Regions from separate parts of the Agrobacterium radiobacter genome, predicted to be linked through region 1. Evidence: riboswitches for the same ligand, from Rfam matches in the RefSeq annotation. Region 1 holds a riboswitch; the other holds the start of a gene.
What was found. A riboswitch is a leader RNA that binds a small molecule or an ion and turns the genes downstream of it on or off. The one in region 1 is predicted to bind cobalamin.

Region 2: it holds a riboswitch for cobalamin, as region 1 does, so the genes downstream of both, MRBLRC7O_RS12290 (DUF1636 family protein) here and MRBLRC7O_RS02675 (CbtB domain-containing protein) in region 1, are expected to answer to the same signal.

Annotation. Positions count from the first base shown of each region.
Region 1 is NZ_JBEGHX010000001.1:540,988-548,838, reverse strand. It holds gene dmeF (CDF family Co(II)/Ni(II) efflux transporter DmeF) at 1-721, opposite strand, end outside; gene dmeR (Ni(II)/Co(II)-sensing transcriptional repressor DmeR) at 775-1,047, opposite strand; gene MRBLRC7O_RS02705 (hypothetical protein) at 1,177-1,527, shown strand; gene MRBLRC7O_RS02700 (MerR family transcriptional regulator) at 1,638-2,051, shown strand; gene MRBLRC7O_RS02695 (GNAT family N-acetyltransferase) at 2,256-2,744, shown strand; gene MRBLRC7O_RS02690 (type 1 glutamine amidotransferase family protein) at 2,766-3,332, shown strand; partial or broken gene MRBLRC7O_RS02685 (hypothetical protein) at 3,504-3,817, opposite strand; gene MRBLRC7O_RS02680 (CbtA family protein) at 3,822-4,535, opposite strand; gene MRBLRC7O_RS02675 (CbtB domain-containing protein) at 4,547-4,729, opposite strand; cobalamin riboswitch at 4,892-5,125, opposite strand; gene MRBLRC7O_RS02670 (c-type cytochrome) at 5,173-6,093, opposite strand; gene MRBLRC7O_RS02665 (c-type cytochrome) at 6,184-6,618, opposite strand; gene MRBLRC7O_RS02660 (LysE family translocator) at 6,738-7,367, opposite strand; gene MRBLRC7O_RS02655 (helix-turn-helix transcriptional regulator) at 7,501-7,851, shown strand, end outside.
Region 2 is NZ_JBEGHX010000001.1:2,490,683-2,498,533, forward strand. It holds gene cobG (precorrin-3B synthase) at 1-113, opposite strand, end outside; gene cobN (cobaltochelatase subunit CobN) at 113-3,463, opposite strand; gene cobW (cobalamin biosynthesis protein CobW) at 3,466-4,503, opposite strand; gene MRBLRC7O_RS12290 (DUF1636 family protein) at 4,500-4,886, opposite strand; cobalamin riboswitch at 5,045-5,260, opposite strand; gene cobO (cob(I)yrinic acid a,c-diamide adenosyltransferase) at 5,395-6,012, shown strand; gene MRBLRC7O_RS12300 (cobyric acid synthase) at 6,014-7,471, shown strand; gene cbiB (adenosylcobinamide-phosphate synthase CbiB) at 7,458-7,851, opposite strand, start outside.

The DNA of each region.
Region 1 (7,851 bases):
TACCCATGGCCGGATCAAGGAACGACCATCCGTTCCATTTGCCAAGCAACAGCGCGACGATGGCGAGAACCGAGGTCAGCGCATCCGCCAGCACATGCAGATAGGCCGCGCGCAGATTATTGTCCCTGCCGCCCTTTGCGCCGGGGTCAGCATGGTGACCGGCATGCGAGCCATGATCATGATGGGCGTGGCTGCCATGGCCGTGATGGGCATGCGAACCGTGGGTGTGGCCATGTCCATGCCCATGATCGTGGTGATGATCATCCTTCAGCAGCACGGCGCTGAGAAGATTGACGGCAAGGCCGATGATGGCGACGAGGATAGCCTGGTTGAAATCGATTTCGACGGGATTGAATAGGCGCATAGCGCTTTCCACGGCAATCAGCAGCGCCACCACCGCCAGCACGATCGCGCTGGCAAAACCCGCGAGATCGCCGAACTTGCCGGTGCCGAAGGTGAAGCGCGGGTTGCGCGCCTCACGACGGGCATAAAGATAAGCCAAAGCCGAAATCAGCATCGCGCCCGCATGGGTGGACATGTGCCAGCCATCCGCCGTCAGCGCCATGGAGCCGTACCAGTGGCCGGCAACGATTTCCGCCACCATCATGGCCGCAGTCAGCGCAATGACCATCCAGACGCGCCTCTCATTGCGCTCGTGGTTCTGGCCGAGGAAAACATGGTCGTGACCGGCTGCTGCGCGGTGTTCGGATGTCGTCATCATGTCGCTCAATCCTGTTTGCTACTGGCCTGTCTGATCTGCTGGCCCGTTCGATTTCACCGGATGTAGGTCTTCAGCACCTGGGCCAGCTCTTCCGCCGCCCGGGCCCGTTCGTCTTCGTTTTCGGCATGCACCACATGCTCATGCAGATGCTCCTGCATCACCTCCCCCGTCAGTCCGGAAAGCGCGCCGCGCACGGAAGCGAGCAATTGCAGCACCTCGCCGCAGGGCTTGGCATCATCAAGCGCACGCTCCACCGCTTCCATCTGCCCTTTCAGGCGGCGGATGCGGGCGAGAAGCTTCTCCTTGTTGCGGATCGTATGGGACATGGGGACCTCATATACTATAGGGGGGTATACTATATGAGCGAGATTTTCCGTTCAAGCCCCGCTTGACGCAATCTTCGCGAATGTTTCGACCCTTAAGAGATCTCCCCATGAAACTTAGGGGACTCAGTCATGACGACTATCGCAGCAACCATCAGCAGCTATCATCCCACTCCGCTCCGGAGCCTTGAGCCGGCGAGAGGCAAGGAAACCCATTCCACCACCGAAGCCCTGCTGGAGCTGACCCGCGCCGCGCATCGCACCATTTCGAGCGTCGAAACCGCTGCCACGGCCATCGCGCCGGCCGCCGCCAGTGCTTCCTTCGGCCTCGCCACAGCACTCTGGAATCTCGACAGCGGCACCTCCACGACAACGCCCGCCCTGGACATGGCCGCATCGGCACAGCCAGAAGCCGCATCCGGCATCGAGAATGATGTCCTCAAAGCGCTCGCCCAGGCGCTTGGCGTGGATGACGCCGCCTGAAACCCATTGAATGGCGGGCTGAAAAGCAATATCTCTAGAGACTAGAGCATAGACCATGAACGGCGGAGCCACCCCGTTCTCCCGTCTTTGCCCGAGATATGGAGAAAGTCATGCTGTCCATCGGTGAATTGTCCAAACGTACCGGCGTCAAGGTGCCGACGATCCGCTATTACGAGCAGATGGGCCTCATCCGCGAGGCCGACCGTTCGGAGGGCAATCAGCGCCGTTACGAAAAGGCCGACCTCGACCGGCTGGCCTTCATCCGCCATGCGCGGGATCTCGGGCTGAACATCGACGCCATCCGCGAACTGATCGCGCTTAGCCAGCACCGGCAGATGCCATGCGAGGGCGCGGACCGCATCGCTGCCGAACATCTCGCCCATGTGCGAGAAAAGATCGCCAGCCTCAAGAAGCTGGAGCATGAGCTGGAGCGTATCGTCTCCCACTGCCACGGCCATTCGATCGAGGATTGTTACGTCATCCGCGCGCTTTCCAATCATGACATGTGCGAGGGTGAGCACTGAACGGAAAACCGGGCTTGACAGATTACGGATTCGGGCGCATTGCATTTTCCATGATCAACGAACGCGCACCCATCTCCTGCTCGTACTTTTGGGCCTACCTCTAAGGGCGGCTCGACAGATCATGTTGTCAACAAGCCGCCGTCAGGCGGCTTTGTTGTTTCTCAAGCGTCCTGACGGCACCGATAAGACCAAAGGACCGAAAAAATGACCGAAGATAGCTCCCTTACACTCGAAAGACCGCCCGTCGTCATCATTCGTGGCGCACGCAAGACGGACTTGCCCGAACTCAACGAGATGATCACGCTGCTTGCCTCCTACCACGGCGATGCGGCGGCGATCACGCCGGCGAAACTGGAACGCGACCTGTTCGGCCCGCTGCCCTGGGTGCATGGCCTCGTGGCCGAAGCCGATGGCGCGCTGATCGGTTACGCCCTGCTTCTGCCGCTCTACAGGGCGCAGGAAGGCCGGCGCGGGCTTGAGCTGCATCATCTCTTCGTGCGTGACGGCCATCGCGGCCATGGCACCGGTCAGCATCTGGTTTCCCGCGCCCGCGATATCGCCAAGCGTCTCGGCTGCGACTATCTTTCCGTCAGCGCCACAACAGGCAATGTCGCGGCGCATCGCTTCTACGAAAACATGGATTTCGCGCCCCGGCCGGTTACCGGCATGCGCTACATGCAGTCAATTGCCTGATTGGCATCAACGGAGACGACCATGACACGGATCGCCATTGCGCTCGCGCAGGATTTTGCTGACTGGGAACCGGCGCTGCTTGCTGCCGCAGCGCGCGGCTATCTCGGCGTCGAAATCATCTATGCCACGCCTGATGGCCGGCCGGTAACGTCCATGGGCGGGCTGAATGTAACGCCTGACACATCCTATGACGCGCTTGATCCTGTTGGCATCGATGCGCTTGTCATTCCCGGCGGTCTCAGCTGGGAAAAGGGAACGGCTGTCGATCTTGGCGGGCTGGTGCACCGGTTTCGCGACAGGGACCGGCTGGTGGCCGGCATCTGTGCGGCGGCGAGCGCGCTCGGCGGCACGGGCGTTCTGAACGATGTCGCCCATACCGGCAATTCGCTGGCATCGCACAAGGCCTATGCCGTCTATAGCGGCGAGGCGCTTTATCGCGACCAGCCGAAAGCAGTCAGCGATCGCGGCATCATCACGGCCGCCGGCAGCGCGCCGGTGAGTTTTGCGGTGGAAATCCTGAAACACCTCGGCCTCTTTGGTCCGGAAGCCGAGGCGGAACTTCAGGTTTTTGCGGCGGAGCATCGCTGAGGCGCAGCCGTCTCGGTTGTTTGCACTCCCTCTACTCCCCGTCATTCCCGCCTTGGGCCGGAATCCAGCCGACGCGCGTCTGCGCGGCGGAAAGACTCCTCTCAGCCCAAGGACTTGGGCTGGCTGGATCCCGGCTCGAGGCCGGGATGACGGAGGTGAGAACAGCGATGATTATCGCTGATCCAGCACCCGGCAAACACGTGCTGCGTGATCGCCGCCCTCCCCGGCAATCGCCCGGCGAATATCGCGGCTGTTCAAATGCAGGCTACGGCCGGCAGGTGAATTTGCATGTTTTATCTTGGCAAGTGCCGCCGCCACAAAGGCGACCTCATGGTCGTGGAAAAGGCAAGAGCCCCCTCTTCTGTAGGGCTCGGCCCCAGCACCGCCTTGAAGGCAAGGCGGTGCACGGCGCAGAAAGCGCCGTGACCGGGAACGGCAAAACGCAGCGCATCGAGTTCCTCACTCCATTCCGCTGCGTCCTGCATGGATTTACGCCTGCTGGAAGCGCTTCAGGAAAAACGCGCTCAATGTTCCGAGCAAAGCCCAGAAAACGAAGCTCGTGATGGTGGCGGCGACGATGAACTGACGCTCCAGCGGCAGCGGCGCCAGCGCATGTTCACCTTCCGGCGGCAGGGGTGCGCCCACCACATGCGGCGCGACGATCAACACCAGCGCCAGAACGATGGCCCAGGGTTCGCGGCGGAATGCGATCAGCGCAATGCCGCCCGCGGTTGCGGCAACCGTCGAGAGCCACCAGATCTGCCGCGCCTCAAGTGCGGCGGCCGGGCTGCCCGGCAGTTCCGGCGGCAGGCCGATCATCGGGGCCAGCATGACGGCGGCAAAACCGGCAACGCCCCAGAGAAGGCCTTCGCGCCAGCCGCCATTCGTGCCGCGCAGCGAAATAAGGCCGGTCAGGACAAGCGCATAACCGATGGCGGTCAGGACATTGGCGGCGACAGTATAGGCGGTGCGCTCGAAGCCATCGGCCGGAACCCAGGCCTCGTCATTGTGCTCATGGGCGGGAACCGCAGCACCGGGCGCCGTCGCATCATGGCTGTGAGGCGCCTCGCCACCGGCGCTCTCATAGGTTTCCGCCTGAAGGATGAGCGGCGTGGTGCCGAAAGCCTGCATGGCAGACACGGCAAAGCCGCCGAGAATGCCGACGAGAACCGCGGTAAAGACGATATTGCGAAAAGATGACATGCCGTTTCCCCTCAATGGCAGGGGAAGGCATTGGCATGACGCGTGTCATGCGCGGCATTGTGAACGGCTTCCACATGGGAAAAGCCGACAAAACCGACAACAAACAGGCCAAGCACGATCGCCGTCAGCGATTGCGCGAAGCTGCCCGTTTTTGCGGAAACGGCTGAATTGGCCGTATTCTGCTGGATGGACATGGTGACCCCTCTCCCGGCGCGACCCCGCGCCTTTAGACACGGCCGAACGGCGGGAGCCGCAAGACCGCATGCGATACACTTCACCACGGGGATACGAGACTGACACAGGGAGGCATTGATCTCGCCACCCTGAAATTCCGCTCTTCCGGACACCCCGCCGGCATGGACATTTCCGTGATGGCAGGTCTCCTGGCTTACGGGTCAAAACCTGAAACACCTTCCCGGCATCGCCCTCCCTGGAAACCTCGGTTCCCGGAAAATGGCTTGCCAGTGGCACTTCGTTTCAGGCTCTCCGCTCACAGTTGCGGGGGCAGCCACGAATGAGGATTTCTCCCTATCGTGTTCCCTTTTCACCTTCCGGAACGCCCGGAAGGAACCATCACAGGATTGTTATCCGATGGGTGGCGGCGGGAGTCAATGGGCGCGCATGCGCCCAGGGCACCCTACCGCGCCGGAATGGCCTTCAGATAGGCGGCGATCGCATCGCGGTCATCCGCCGTCAGATGCGCCATGTTCTGCTGCACCTTGACCATGGAACCGCCGACGCTGTCGAATTCCGGGGTGAAGCCGGTTTCCAGATAGCTCGCAATATCGACCTTGGCCCAGCTTCCGATGCTTTGCGAGCCGGGGGTAATGTCAGGAATGCGGCCTTCGCCTTCCGGATTGGGGCCGCCAGCCAGCCACTTATCGGCAAGGAAACCGCCGAGCGCATTGCGCGGCGTATGGCACTCGCCGCAATGGCCCGGCCCTTCCACCAGATATTGACCGCGCAGCAATTCGGCATTGGCATTGGCAAGCTCGACGCGCGGCGGTGCGGAGGGGTCGAAATAAAGGAACTTCCAGCCGCCCAGCGCCATGCGCAGGTTGAACGGGAACGGCAGTTTGTGATCCGGCGCATCGTTCTGGCTGGCCGGCAGGGCTTTCAGATAACCGAAGAGATCGTTGATGTCCTTCTGCGTCATGCGGGCATAGGAGGCATAGGGAAAGGACGGGTAAAGGTGCTCACCGTTCCTGCCCACACCACGCGTCATCGCATCGCCGAATTCCGCCAGCGTCCAGCCGCCGATACCATGCTGCGGATCGGAAGAAATATTGGGCACATGAAAGGTGCCGAAGGGGCTTTTCAGCGCCTGCCCGCCCGCAAGCGTCAACAGCGCCTCACCCTTCGCATCGGGTGCGGCATGACAGCTTGCACAGCCGCCCGCCCAGAACAGCGTTTCGCCATTGGCCAGATCCGGTTCGCCAAGGCTGACCCAATGGCTTGGCGCCTGACGTTCCGGCGCGGTGACCCAGGCGAATATGCCGTAGCCGGCAATCGCCGCGACCACGGCCCCGCCAGCGAGTTTCGTCCAGATGGAGGACATACCCCTCTCCCCATTCTCACCTGACCCGGTCAGATGCCTTTCGAGCGTGAGAAAACGCCGCCGGGAAGCGGCGTTTCCAGAATCATTCGATTATTTCTTCAGACGGTAGGTCTGGTGGCAGGTGCCGCAATCGGCCCCGAGCGTCTTCATGGCGGTGGCAACGCCCGCCTGATCGCCGGGGAGATTGGCGAGAACGATGTCCGCATCCGTGCCAAGCTTGGCGGCCTTGGCCTTGAAGTCCTCGAAATTTTCCCAGATGGCGGGAGCAGCCGCGCTGCCGGTCTCGGTGCCGGCGGGGAACTGCTCCGGGAAGGCCTTGGCATTGGTGCCGATGGTCGTCACGGCGGCCTTGACGGTATCAGCATCAAAGGGCTTCTCGCCCTTGGAGATGGCGGCGAGTGAACCCATGGCGCCGCCGATCTGCTTCATCATGCCTTCACGTTTTTCGACTTCGCCGGCAGCGTAGACCGCTCCGGCGCAAAGACAGCCGAAAAGCATGGCCGCCGTGATGGTTTTCAGTTTCATGCACACTCTCCTTGATTCCGGCTGGGACACCGGGCGCTAGATGGAACGGCGCGAGGATGCCCTTTCCGGATGGCGAAAAGAAGTCACATTGCGGTGAATTCCATCGTGAAAACAGAAGCCTAAGACAAGGCCTCCCAGAGCGTGAGAAGCGCTGCGGCAATCAGCATGAAACCGGCGGCGCGACCGATGAAGATCGTGGCGGCGGGCGAGGAAACAAGCCATGCCCGGCTTTTATCCGCCGTCAGCGCCAGCGCGCCGTAGACGGTGAACTGCGTCACCGCCACCATCGCGCCCATCACCAGCCCCTGCATCCAGATCGGGCCATAGGCGGGTTTGAGAAATTGCGGATAGATCGCCATCATGAACAGATAGGCCTTCGGATTGGAAAGGCAGGTCAGCACCGCCCGCCAGAAGGCTTTTCTGACCGAAGCGCTCGCCTGGGCCTCGTCGCCGTTCACGACAATCGCGCTGCGCATCAGGCCGATGCCGATCCAGATCATATAGGCGGCGCCAAAGACCAGAAGCGGCAGGAACAGCGACGGCATCCAGGCGGCGAGCATGCCGACGCCCAACGCGCCGTAAAGCGAATGCACGATGCCGCCGGCGCTCATGCCGCTTGCGGCGGAAAGGCCGGTTCTTTTGCCGCCCGTCAGCGCGCTTGCCAGCACAAACAGCATGTCCATGCCCGGCAGAATGATGATGCCGAACAGGACCAGAAAGAAAAGCCAGAGATTTTCGGCGTAACTCATGTCAGTATCTCCCAAAACGGTTCATGACACATTCGGGAAAGCCCATGTTTCTCAATGTGTTTCTCCATTTATAGGAAAGACCAACTGACAGCGTTGTGTCAGTTGCGTGGCGAAGCAACCGGGAAAAACGGCAATGCGCAAGGCGTCGAGACTGTTCGAGATCATCCAGATCCTGCGGGTGGCGCGCAGGCCGGTCACCGCGCAGACGATTGCCGAGGCGCTGGAGGTGACGGTGCGCTCGGTCTATCGCGACATAGCAGCGCTTCAGACCATGCGCGTGCCGATCGAAGGGGAACGCGGCGTCGGTTATATCCTGCGTCCCGGCTTCAACCTGCCGCCGCTGATGTTTTCCATAGAAGAGACGGAGGCGATCGTGCTGGCGCTCGCCATGGTCGCCCGCACCGGCGATGCCGAATTGCGGCAGGCGGCCAGGCAGGTCAGCGACAAGATCGCCGCCTCCCTGCCCGACCCCCTGTCGAAAACC
Region 2 (7,851 bases), 1.9 Mb from region 1:
GCCTCGAAAGCGATCCGCGACAAAAAACCGTCTCCGGTGCGCATTGGAACGGAGAGGGCCGGGCAGAGGCCACGGCGGCCAAAGGGCTGGACGGGATCGGCAGCGGCCATCATCACGCCTCCACCCTTTGGGGCCGCGGCATGATGAGCATTTCAAGTTCCGCATCCACAGCATTGCGGCGGCTATGCCACAACCCACGACGGCGGGCGGATAAAAACCGTTCTGCCATCACTTGCGCCGCTTTCGGATTTTCCCGCAGAATGAAATCGCGCACGTCCTCATTGCCGAAATAGGCGTCGTAAAGCGCCTCGATCAACGAGGAGGACACCGCATGTGTGGTTTCGGCAAAGCCGATCAGCCGGTCCACCGTCTCGGCGAACTCCGCCGCCCCGCGCGGACCATGCCGCATCTGGCCTGCAATGAAGCGTGGATTGACGGCGCGCGCGCGCACCACCCGCGTCAGCGCCTGCGTCATTGACCTTGCACGCGGGCGTGCCGGATCTGTGGTATCCAGCGCCACGATGTCAGCGACCCCGCCAAGCACGGCCTTCGCAGCGGAAAAGCCGCCAATGAAGGCGACATCGGAAGAACCATCGAGAAGGTCACGACCCGGATCATCGCCGGTATGAACCAGAAGCTCAGCCCGCCTGACCAGCTCCACAAAACCGGTATCTTCGAAAATCTCCAGCCCGTCCGCACCACCGAAAGCGTGGCTCGCCGCCTCGAGATAGGCCTGCCCCAGCTCCTCGCGTTCTTCCCATTTCCCGCTCGCAAGCTTTTCTTCGATGCCGGCACCATAGGTGCCGGGCGCGGAGCCGAAAATGCGCGCCGGAATATGCCCGAGCGCGACGGCCTCTTCCGCGAGAGGATTGTCGCCCGGCGCTTCCTCCCGCCGCGCAACGGCCTTGGCGGCGGCGTCGAGAAGCGCGATCAGTGCCGGAAACATATCGCGGAAAAGGCCGGATATGCGAAAGGTGACGTCGACACGCGGCCGCCCCAGGCTCGCCGGCGGCAGAACCTCGATGCCGGTGACCCGGCCGGTGGCGAGATCGTGGATCGGTCTCGCCCCCATCAGATGCAGCGCTTGGGCCACATCCTCACCGCCATTGCGCAGACTGGCGCTGCCCCACAGATCGAAAACCAGATGTTTCGGCCAGTCGCCGTGGGACTGCAGATGATGGCGCAGCACCTCTTCGCCCGCCATTTTGCCGAGCTCGAACGCCGTCGGCGTCGGCATGGTGCGCGGATCGGCGGCATAGAGATTGCGGCCCGTGGGCAGCACATCGAGCCGTCCGCGCGCAGGTGCGCCGGAGGGGCCGGGGGCGATATGCCGGCCATCAAGCGCAGCCAGCAGGGCAGCTTTTTCCGATTTGGCGCTTTCAAGCCTCAGAAGATCGGTCTCGGCTTCGGCACAGCGGCCAAAAACATGCTGGCCGTCCTTGATGGCGAAATCCTTGAGGTCGCACAGAAAGGCGTCGATGCGCGACAGGGCCGCATCGGCATCATCCTTCACACCCACGCCCGCCTCAGCTGCAAGCCCAGTCTCCAGCGCCTTTTCGACAATCAGTTTCGCCAGTCGGTCACGCCGGCGGCGATCCAGCCCATCCGCCTGCGCATATTCATCAACGAGCTGTTCCAGCGCCGACTGTTCCGGGGAAAGCCCGGCATTGACCAGCACCGGTGGAACATGGCCGATGGTCACGGCCGCGATACGCCGCTTGGCGACCGCCGCTTCGCCTGGATTGGAAACAATGAACGGATAGACTACGGGCAGCGAGCCGGTGACAATTTCGGGAAAACAATCACGGGAAAGCGCGACCGTCTTGCCCGGCAGCCATTCCAGCGTGCCGTGCGCACCCACATGCACGATGGCATGCGCATCTGCGACCCGCTGCATCCATGCACCGAAAGCGACTAACGCGTGACGCGGCGGCAGGGCAGGGTCGTGGTAATCCACCCGGCGATCCTCGTTGCGGCCCCGGTCGGGCGCGAGCGCCACGAATACTTCGCCGAAACGGGCGACACGAAACCGGAATGCACCATCAACCAATGCGTCGTCGTCGGTTGCTGCGCCCCATGTCGCATTTACGGATGCGGCAGCTATAGGTGGCAGGGTGGAAAAAAAGCTCTCATAGACGGAAAGACCAATCGTCGCTTCCTGCTTTTCGACGCGGTCGAGCAACGCCCGCGCGGTTTTAGGAATATCCTCGACCGCATAACCTGCGCCAGCGAGATCGCGCAGCATTTCGAGAACGCTTTGCGGCACATCAAGACCGACGGCATAACCGGTTCGCCCGGGCGCCGCACCGGGATAATCCGGCATCAGAATGACGATCCGGCGATCCCGTGGAGCGGCATGCCGCAGCCGCAGGAAAGCGGCGATGCGATTTGCCACCTGCTCGACGCGATCGGCCTCGGGTACATTGAGCAAACTCGCGCCACCATCCATTCGCGCCTGTTTGAACGAGATCGCACCGGCAAGAATCCGGCCATCCAGTTCCGGCAGAACGACATGCATGGCAAGATCGGAGGGATTGAGACCGCGCGCATTTTCCGCCCAGCCGTCCCGTCGCGTCGTCGCCATCACTACCTGAAACACCGGCACGCCGAGCCGGTCGAACAGTGTTTTACCCTCGTCATCCGTCTGGCTGGCGAAGGCGGTGGCGGCAATGATGGCGGCGGGTTTGAGATCTGGCAGCACCGTTTCGAGGAAACGGATCGCCTCGCAATCCTTCAGGCCGCTGACAAAAATCGGCAAGGGTGCAAAACCGCGCTGCGAGAGCGCTTCGAAGAGCGCATCCACAGGTGCAGCATCTGCCGCCAGAAGCATGGAGCGGTAAAAGAGGATCGGCAAAAGGGGCGCACCGGCGGGAAAACCCTCGCAGGCTTCCGCCCGATCCATGACGCCCCTGCCGGGTCGGTAGAAACCGGCTTTCGGCAGCGGTTCAGCCTCGATATCCGGCCATGTCTCACCATTTGCAAGGGAGGTAAGACCACCGGCAAGCCGGCCCATATTCTCCTGCCCACCCTCGCGGAAGAAGGAGAGGGCAGAGGCCAAGATCCGCCGATCGACGGTTGATGCCGCTTCAAGCTTTTCATCTCGGTCGCTGCATTCTCCCGGCAGGAGCAGCAGCCTTATTCCGCGCCTGCGCGCCAGAATGGAAAGCTGATCGACACCGTAGCGCCAGCGTTCTGCACCGCCGAGAATCCGGATAAGAATAACCTTGGCGTGTTCCGCCGTCTTTTCAATCCACAGATCGACCGACATCGGGTGCCGAAGCTCGGACAGGTTGGCGGCGGACAGGGAGGGTAGTGTACTCTCGGTTCGCCGCCAAGCCTGTTCCAGCCCGGCCAGATCGCTTGCCGAAAACGATAGCATCACCACATCCGACCGGGGCTGGTTGAGATCAACCGGCTCTATCAGGTCGTCCAGAGACGAGGATGTGGTGGCGAGAATATGCATCGTCAGGCGGCCAGCATCTGCTCGATCTTCTCGCGATTGAGGCCCTTTTCACCGATGACGACGAGACGGCTGCGGCGTTCTTCACCCGCGGCCCAGGGCCGGTCGTAATAGTGGTTGACGCGGCTGCCGACAGCCTGCACCTGCAGGCGCATCGGCTTTGCGGAAACTTCGATGAAGCCCTTGATCCGCAGGACATTTTCCGCAGCAGCCGTCTCGGCGATACGGATAGCCAGCGCTTCCGGGTCGGTGACGGCCGGCAAATCGATGACGAAGCTGTCGAAATCGTCATGCTCGTGGTCAAGCTCGCCATCATGGTGGGTGCGGCGGTTTTCGATATCCTCTTCCACCGCAAGGCCAAGACCGATCAGCACGGCGGGATCGATAGCGCCATTGGAGGCCACGACGATCTTTGCTGCCTTCGGCAGATGTTCGAGAATATGCGCCTTGGCCTTGTCCAGGCCGGCATCGTCAAGAAGATCGGCCTTGGTCAGCACAATAAGATCGGCGCAGGCGACCTGATCCTCGAAAACCTCTTCAACCGGGTCATCATGATCGAGCGCCTCGTCATTGGCCCGCTGAGCGGCGAGCGCTTCCATGTCATGCGCCACCTGCCCTTCGGCGAGGGCAGCGCCATCCACCACGGCCACGACGGCATCCACCGTCACACGGCTCTTGATGGCCGGCCACTGGAAGGCCTGCACCAAGGGCTTCGGCAAGGCAAGGCCCGAGGTCTCGATGAGGATATGCTCCACCTTCGGCTGGCGGCTCAGAATCTGTTCGATGGCGGGCTGGAAATCATCCGCCACCGTACAGCAGATGCAGCCATTGGCCAGTTCGACGATGTTTTCTTCCGGGCAGCTTTCAATGCCGCAGCCTTTCAGAATCTCGCCATCGATGCCGATATCGCCGAATTCATTGACGATGATCGCCAGCCGCTTGCCGTCAAGCTTTTCGAGAAGACCGCGCAGCAGCGTGGTTTTGCCGGCCCCCAGAAAACCGGTAACGATGGTGCAGGGAACGCGGTCCAGAAGGGTGCTCATGATCTCTCCTCGGTAAAATCGAATGGGGGAATGCGCGCCACCATGCCGCGCTTTAATGGTTCGGGGCGGCCGCGCCAGGGCATCAGACCATCGGGGGCGGCGGCCAGCAGCCGCGCGCCGGTCAACAAATCTTCCGCATCACCGGTCGTCAGCCCGCCGAATACATAGGACCAGCCATTGGCGCTGCGCAGCACGGCGCTGAGGCCGCGCTTGCAATTGGCAAGACAGTTGACGGAACGAACGGTGACACCCGTTTCCTCCGCCTTTGCCATGACGGCATCGGCGAGACGCGAACCGGGGCGCGGTTCGGCATTGGCGTCGGCTTCATCGCGACAGCTTCTGCAAATGAAGACGGTCACGCCGGACGCCGTTTCGTCCTGCATGTTTCCACTCGTAGAAGAATATGTCGCTGAAATATCCAAACCGTATCGTTTCCCGCGCCTTGCAAAAAATCTCGGGGTGCGGATGTCGAAAACGGCATGCGGGCAAGCGCAAACCGGATGTTCGATCTAACCGACTGACCGGAGCACCCCGCCCGGCAGACGTTTTTCCTGAAACGGCAGGTCTCCTGGCTCGCGGCTTTACACCCTGACACCGCCTTCCCGAACCATCTTCAAGGGTCCAGTGGCTTTACGGTGCGGGCTTACCGCTTACAGTTGCGGGGGCAGCCACGGAATGACCCGGTAATCGGGTTGGAACCGTGTTCCCTCTTAGCTTCTCCCGTTGCCGGGAAAAGACCGTCAGTCCGTTACCCTTAGGCTGAACGGACGTGAGGGTCAATGCTGCGGGCCCTGCGGCGGCACATTGCCGGGTGCGGCAAATTGGGTATAGTCGCCGCTCCGAATGGCGGGGGCACCGGATCTCGCACAGCTGGATGAAAAGGAAAATGCAATGACACGCGACATCAGCGACAGCGAAGCCGAACGCCACCGGCAGAAAATGGTCAACCGCAAGACGGTGCAGGATGCCGAAGTTGCGGAAAAGACCATCGAAAAAGGTCTGCTGATGATTAATACCGGCCCGGGCAAGGGCAAATCCACCGCCGCTTTCGGCCTTGCCCTGCGCATGCTCGGCACTGGACGCAGGGTCGGCGTGGTGCAATTCATCAAGGGTGCATGGTCGACAGGAGAACAGCAGGCGCTGACCTTGTTCGGCGACAAGGTTGCCTGGCGCACCATGGGCGAGGGGTTCACCTGGGACACGCAGGATCTGAAACGCGATGTCGCAGCGGCGGCAAAGGCCTGGGAAGAAGCCAAGATCCTGATGGCCGACGAAACCATCGGCCTGCTGATCCTCGATGAGCTGAACATCGCACTCCGCTACGATTACCTGCCGCTGGAGGAGGTGGTGGAAACGCTTTCCAGCCGCAGGCCCGATCTGCATGTCATCGTTACCGGCCGCAACGCCAAGCAACCGCTCATCGACGCCGCCGACATGGTGACGGAAATGACCCTCGTCAAACATCATTTCAAGGCGGGCGTGAAGGCGCAGGCGGGGATAGAATTCTGACATGGCTGCACGCGTGCTGATGTTTCAGGGAACCGGCTCGGATGTCGGCAAATCGCTGATGGTGGCCGGCCTTGCACGGGCCTTCGTCAGGCGCGGCCTGTCCGTCATGCCGTTCAAGCCGCAGAACATGTCGAACAATGCGGCCGTGACCGCCGATGGCGGCGAGATCGGCCGCGCGCAGGCGCTGCAGGCGCGGGCGGCGGGCGTGCCGCTTTCCGTGCACATGAACCCGGTGCTCCTGAAGCCGCAGAGCGAAACCGGCGCACAGGTGGTCGTGCAGGGCAAGATCGCCGGCAATGCCAAAGCGGCCGATTACCAGCACATGAAGGCCGGACTGATGCCGCGCGTGCTGGAAAGCTTCGAGCTCCTGAAACAGCAGGCCGATCTGGTGCTGGTGGAAGGGGCGGGCAGCGCGTCCGAAATCAACCTGCGTGCCAATGACATCGCCAATATGGGATTTGCGAGAGCTGCGGACGCGCCTGTGATCCTGATCGGCGATATCGACCGGGGCGGCGTCATCGCCAGCCTCGTCGGTACCAAAGCCGTGCTCGAAGCTGAAGACGCGGCGATGATCGAAGGTTTTATCGTCAACCGCTTTCGCGGTGATCCGGCCCTGTTTTCGGACGGCATGCGGATAATTGCGGAAAAGACCGGCTGGGCCTCCATCGGGCTTCTGCCGCATTTTGCCGACGCCGCACAATTGCCGGCGGAGGATGCTCTCGGGCTTTCCGGCCCGGCTGAGCGGAAACCTGGCGCGAAGATCCGCATTGCCGTGCCGATCCTGCCGCATATTTCCAATTTCGATGATCTCGATCCCCTGGACATGGAACCCGATGTCGAACTGATCCGCGTGCGGCCGGGCGAGACAATTCCTACCGATTGCCGTCTGATCCTGCTGTGCGGTTCGAAATCCACTATCGCCGACCTTGCCGTGCTGAAGAATGCTGGCCTGGACATTGATATCAAGGCGCATGTAAGACGCGGCGGCTATGTTCTGGGCCTCTGCGGCGGATACCAGATGCTTGGAAAAACAGTTGCCGATCCTGACGGTATCGAAGGATCGCCAGCGACGGTCGAGGGAATGGGCCTGCTGGATGTCGACACGGTTCTGACGGGCGACAAGCGGCTCATTTCCGTTCGCGGCACGAGTTTCGACGGCATAGATTTATCCGGCTACGAAATGCATGTCGGCGAAACCACAGGCATGACGGACCATCTGCCGTTCTCGACGCTCGATGGGCATAATGATGGCGCCATCTCGGCCTCTGGCCGCGTCTTCGGCACCTATATTCACGGTCTTTTCGCGGATGATCGCCAACGCGGCGCATGGCTGGAGCGTCTCGGCGGGCAGGGCGCGGACCTGAACTATGATGCGCAGGTGGAGACTGTTCTCGATCATCTTGCGGTCCATATGGAGCAGCACCTCGACCTCGACCGTCTGCTGGCTATAGCGCGATAAGGATCGCCAGAAGTCCGAACAGGCCGATCAACAGCAGATCGGCCACCCGCGCCAGTCGCAGCGCCCTGCGAATATCCTCCGCAACAAGCGTCGCCCTCCCGCCTTCACCCATGAAGCGCGCCTCCATCATCTGCCCGCCATAGGAGCGCGGCCCTGCAAGCGCGAAGCCCAGAGCGCCGGCCAGCGCCGCCTCCGGCCAGCCGGCATTGGGGGAACGGTGGTGATGGGCATCGCGACGTATCGCGGCAATGGCCCCGCCGGGTGATGCGCCCTTCACGAAAAACGAAGCGGCCACGAAAAGACCGCCGCTCAGTCTCGACGCCGGCAGATTGACCAGATCGTCCAGCCGGGCGGACGCCCAGCCGAAGGCCTCATGGCGG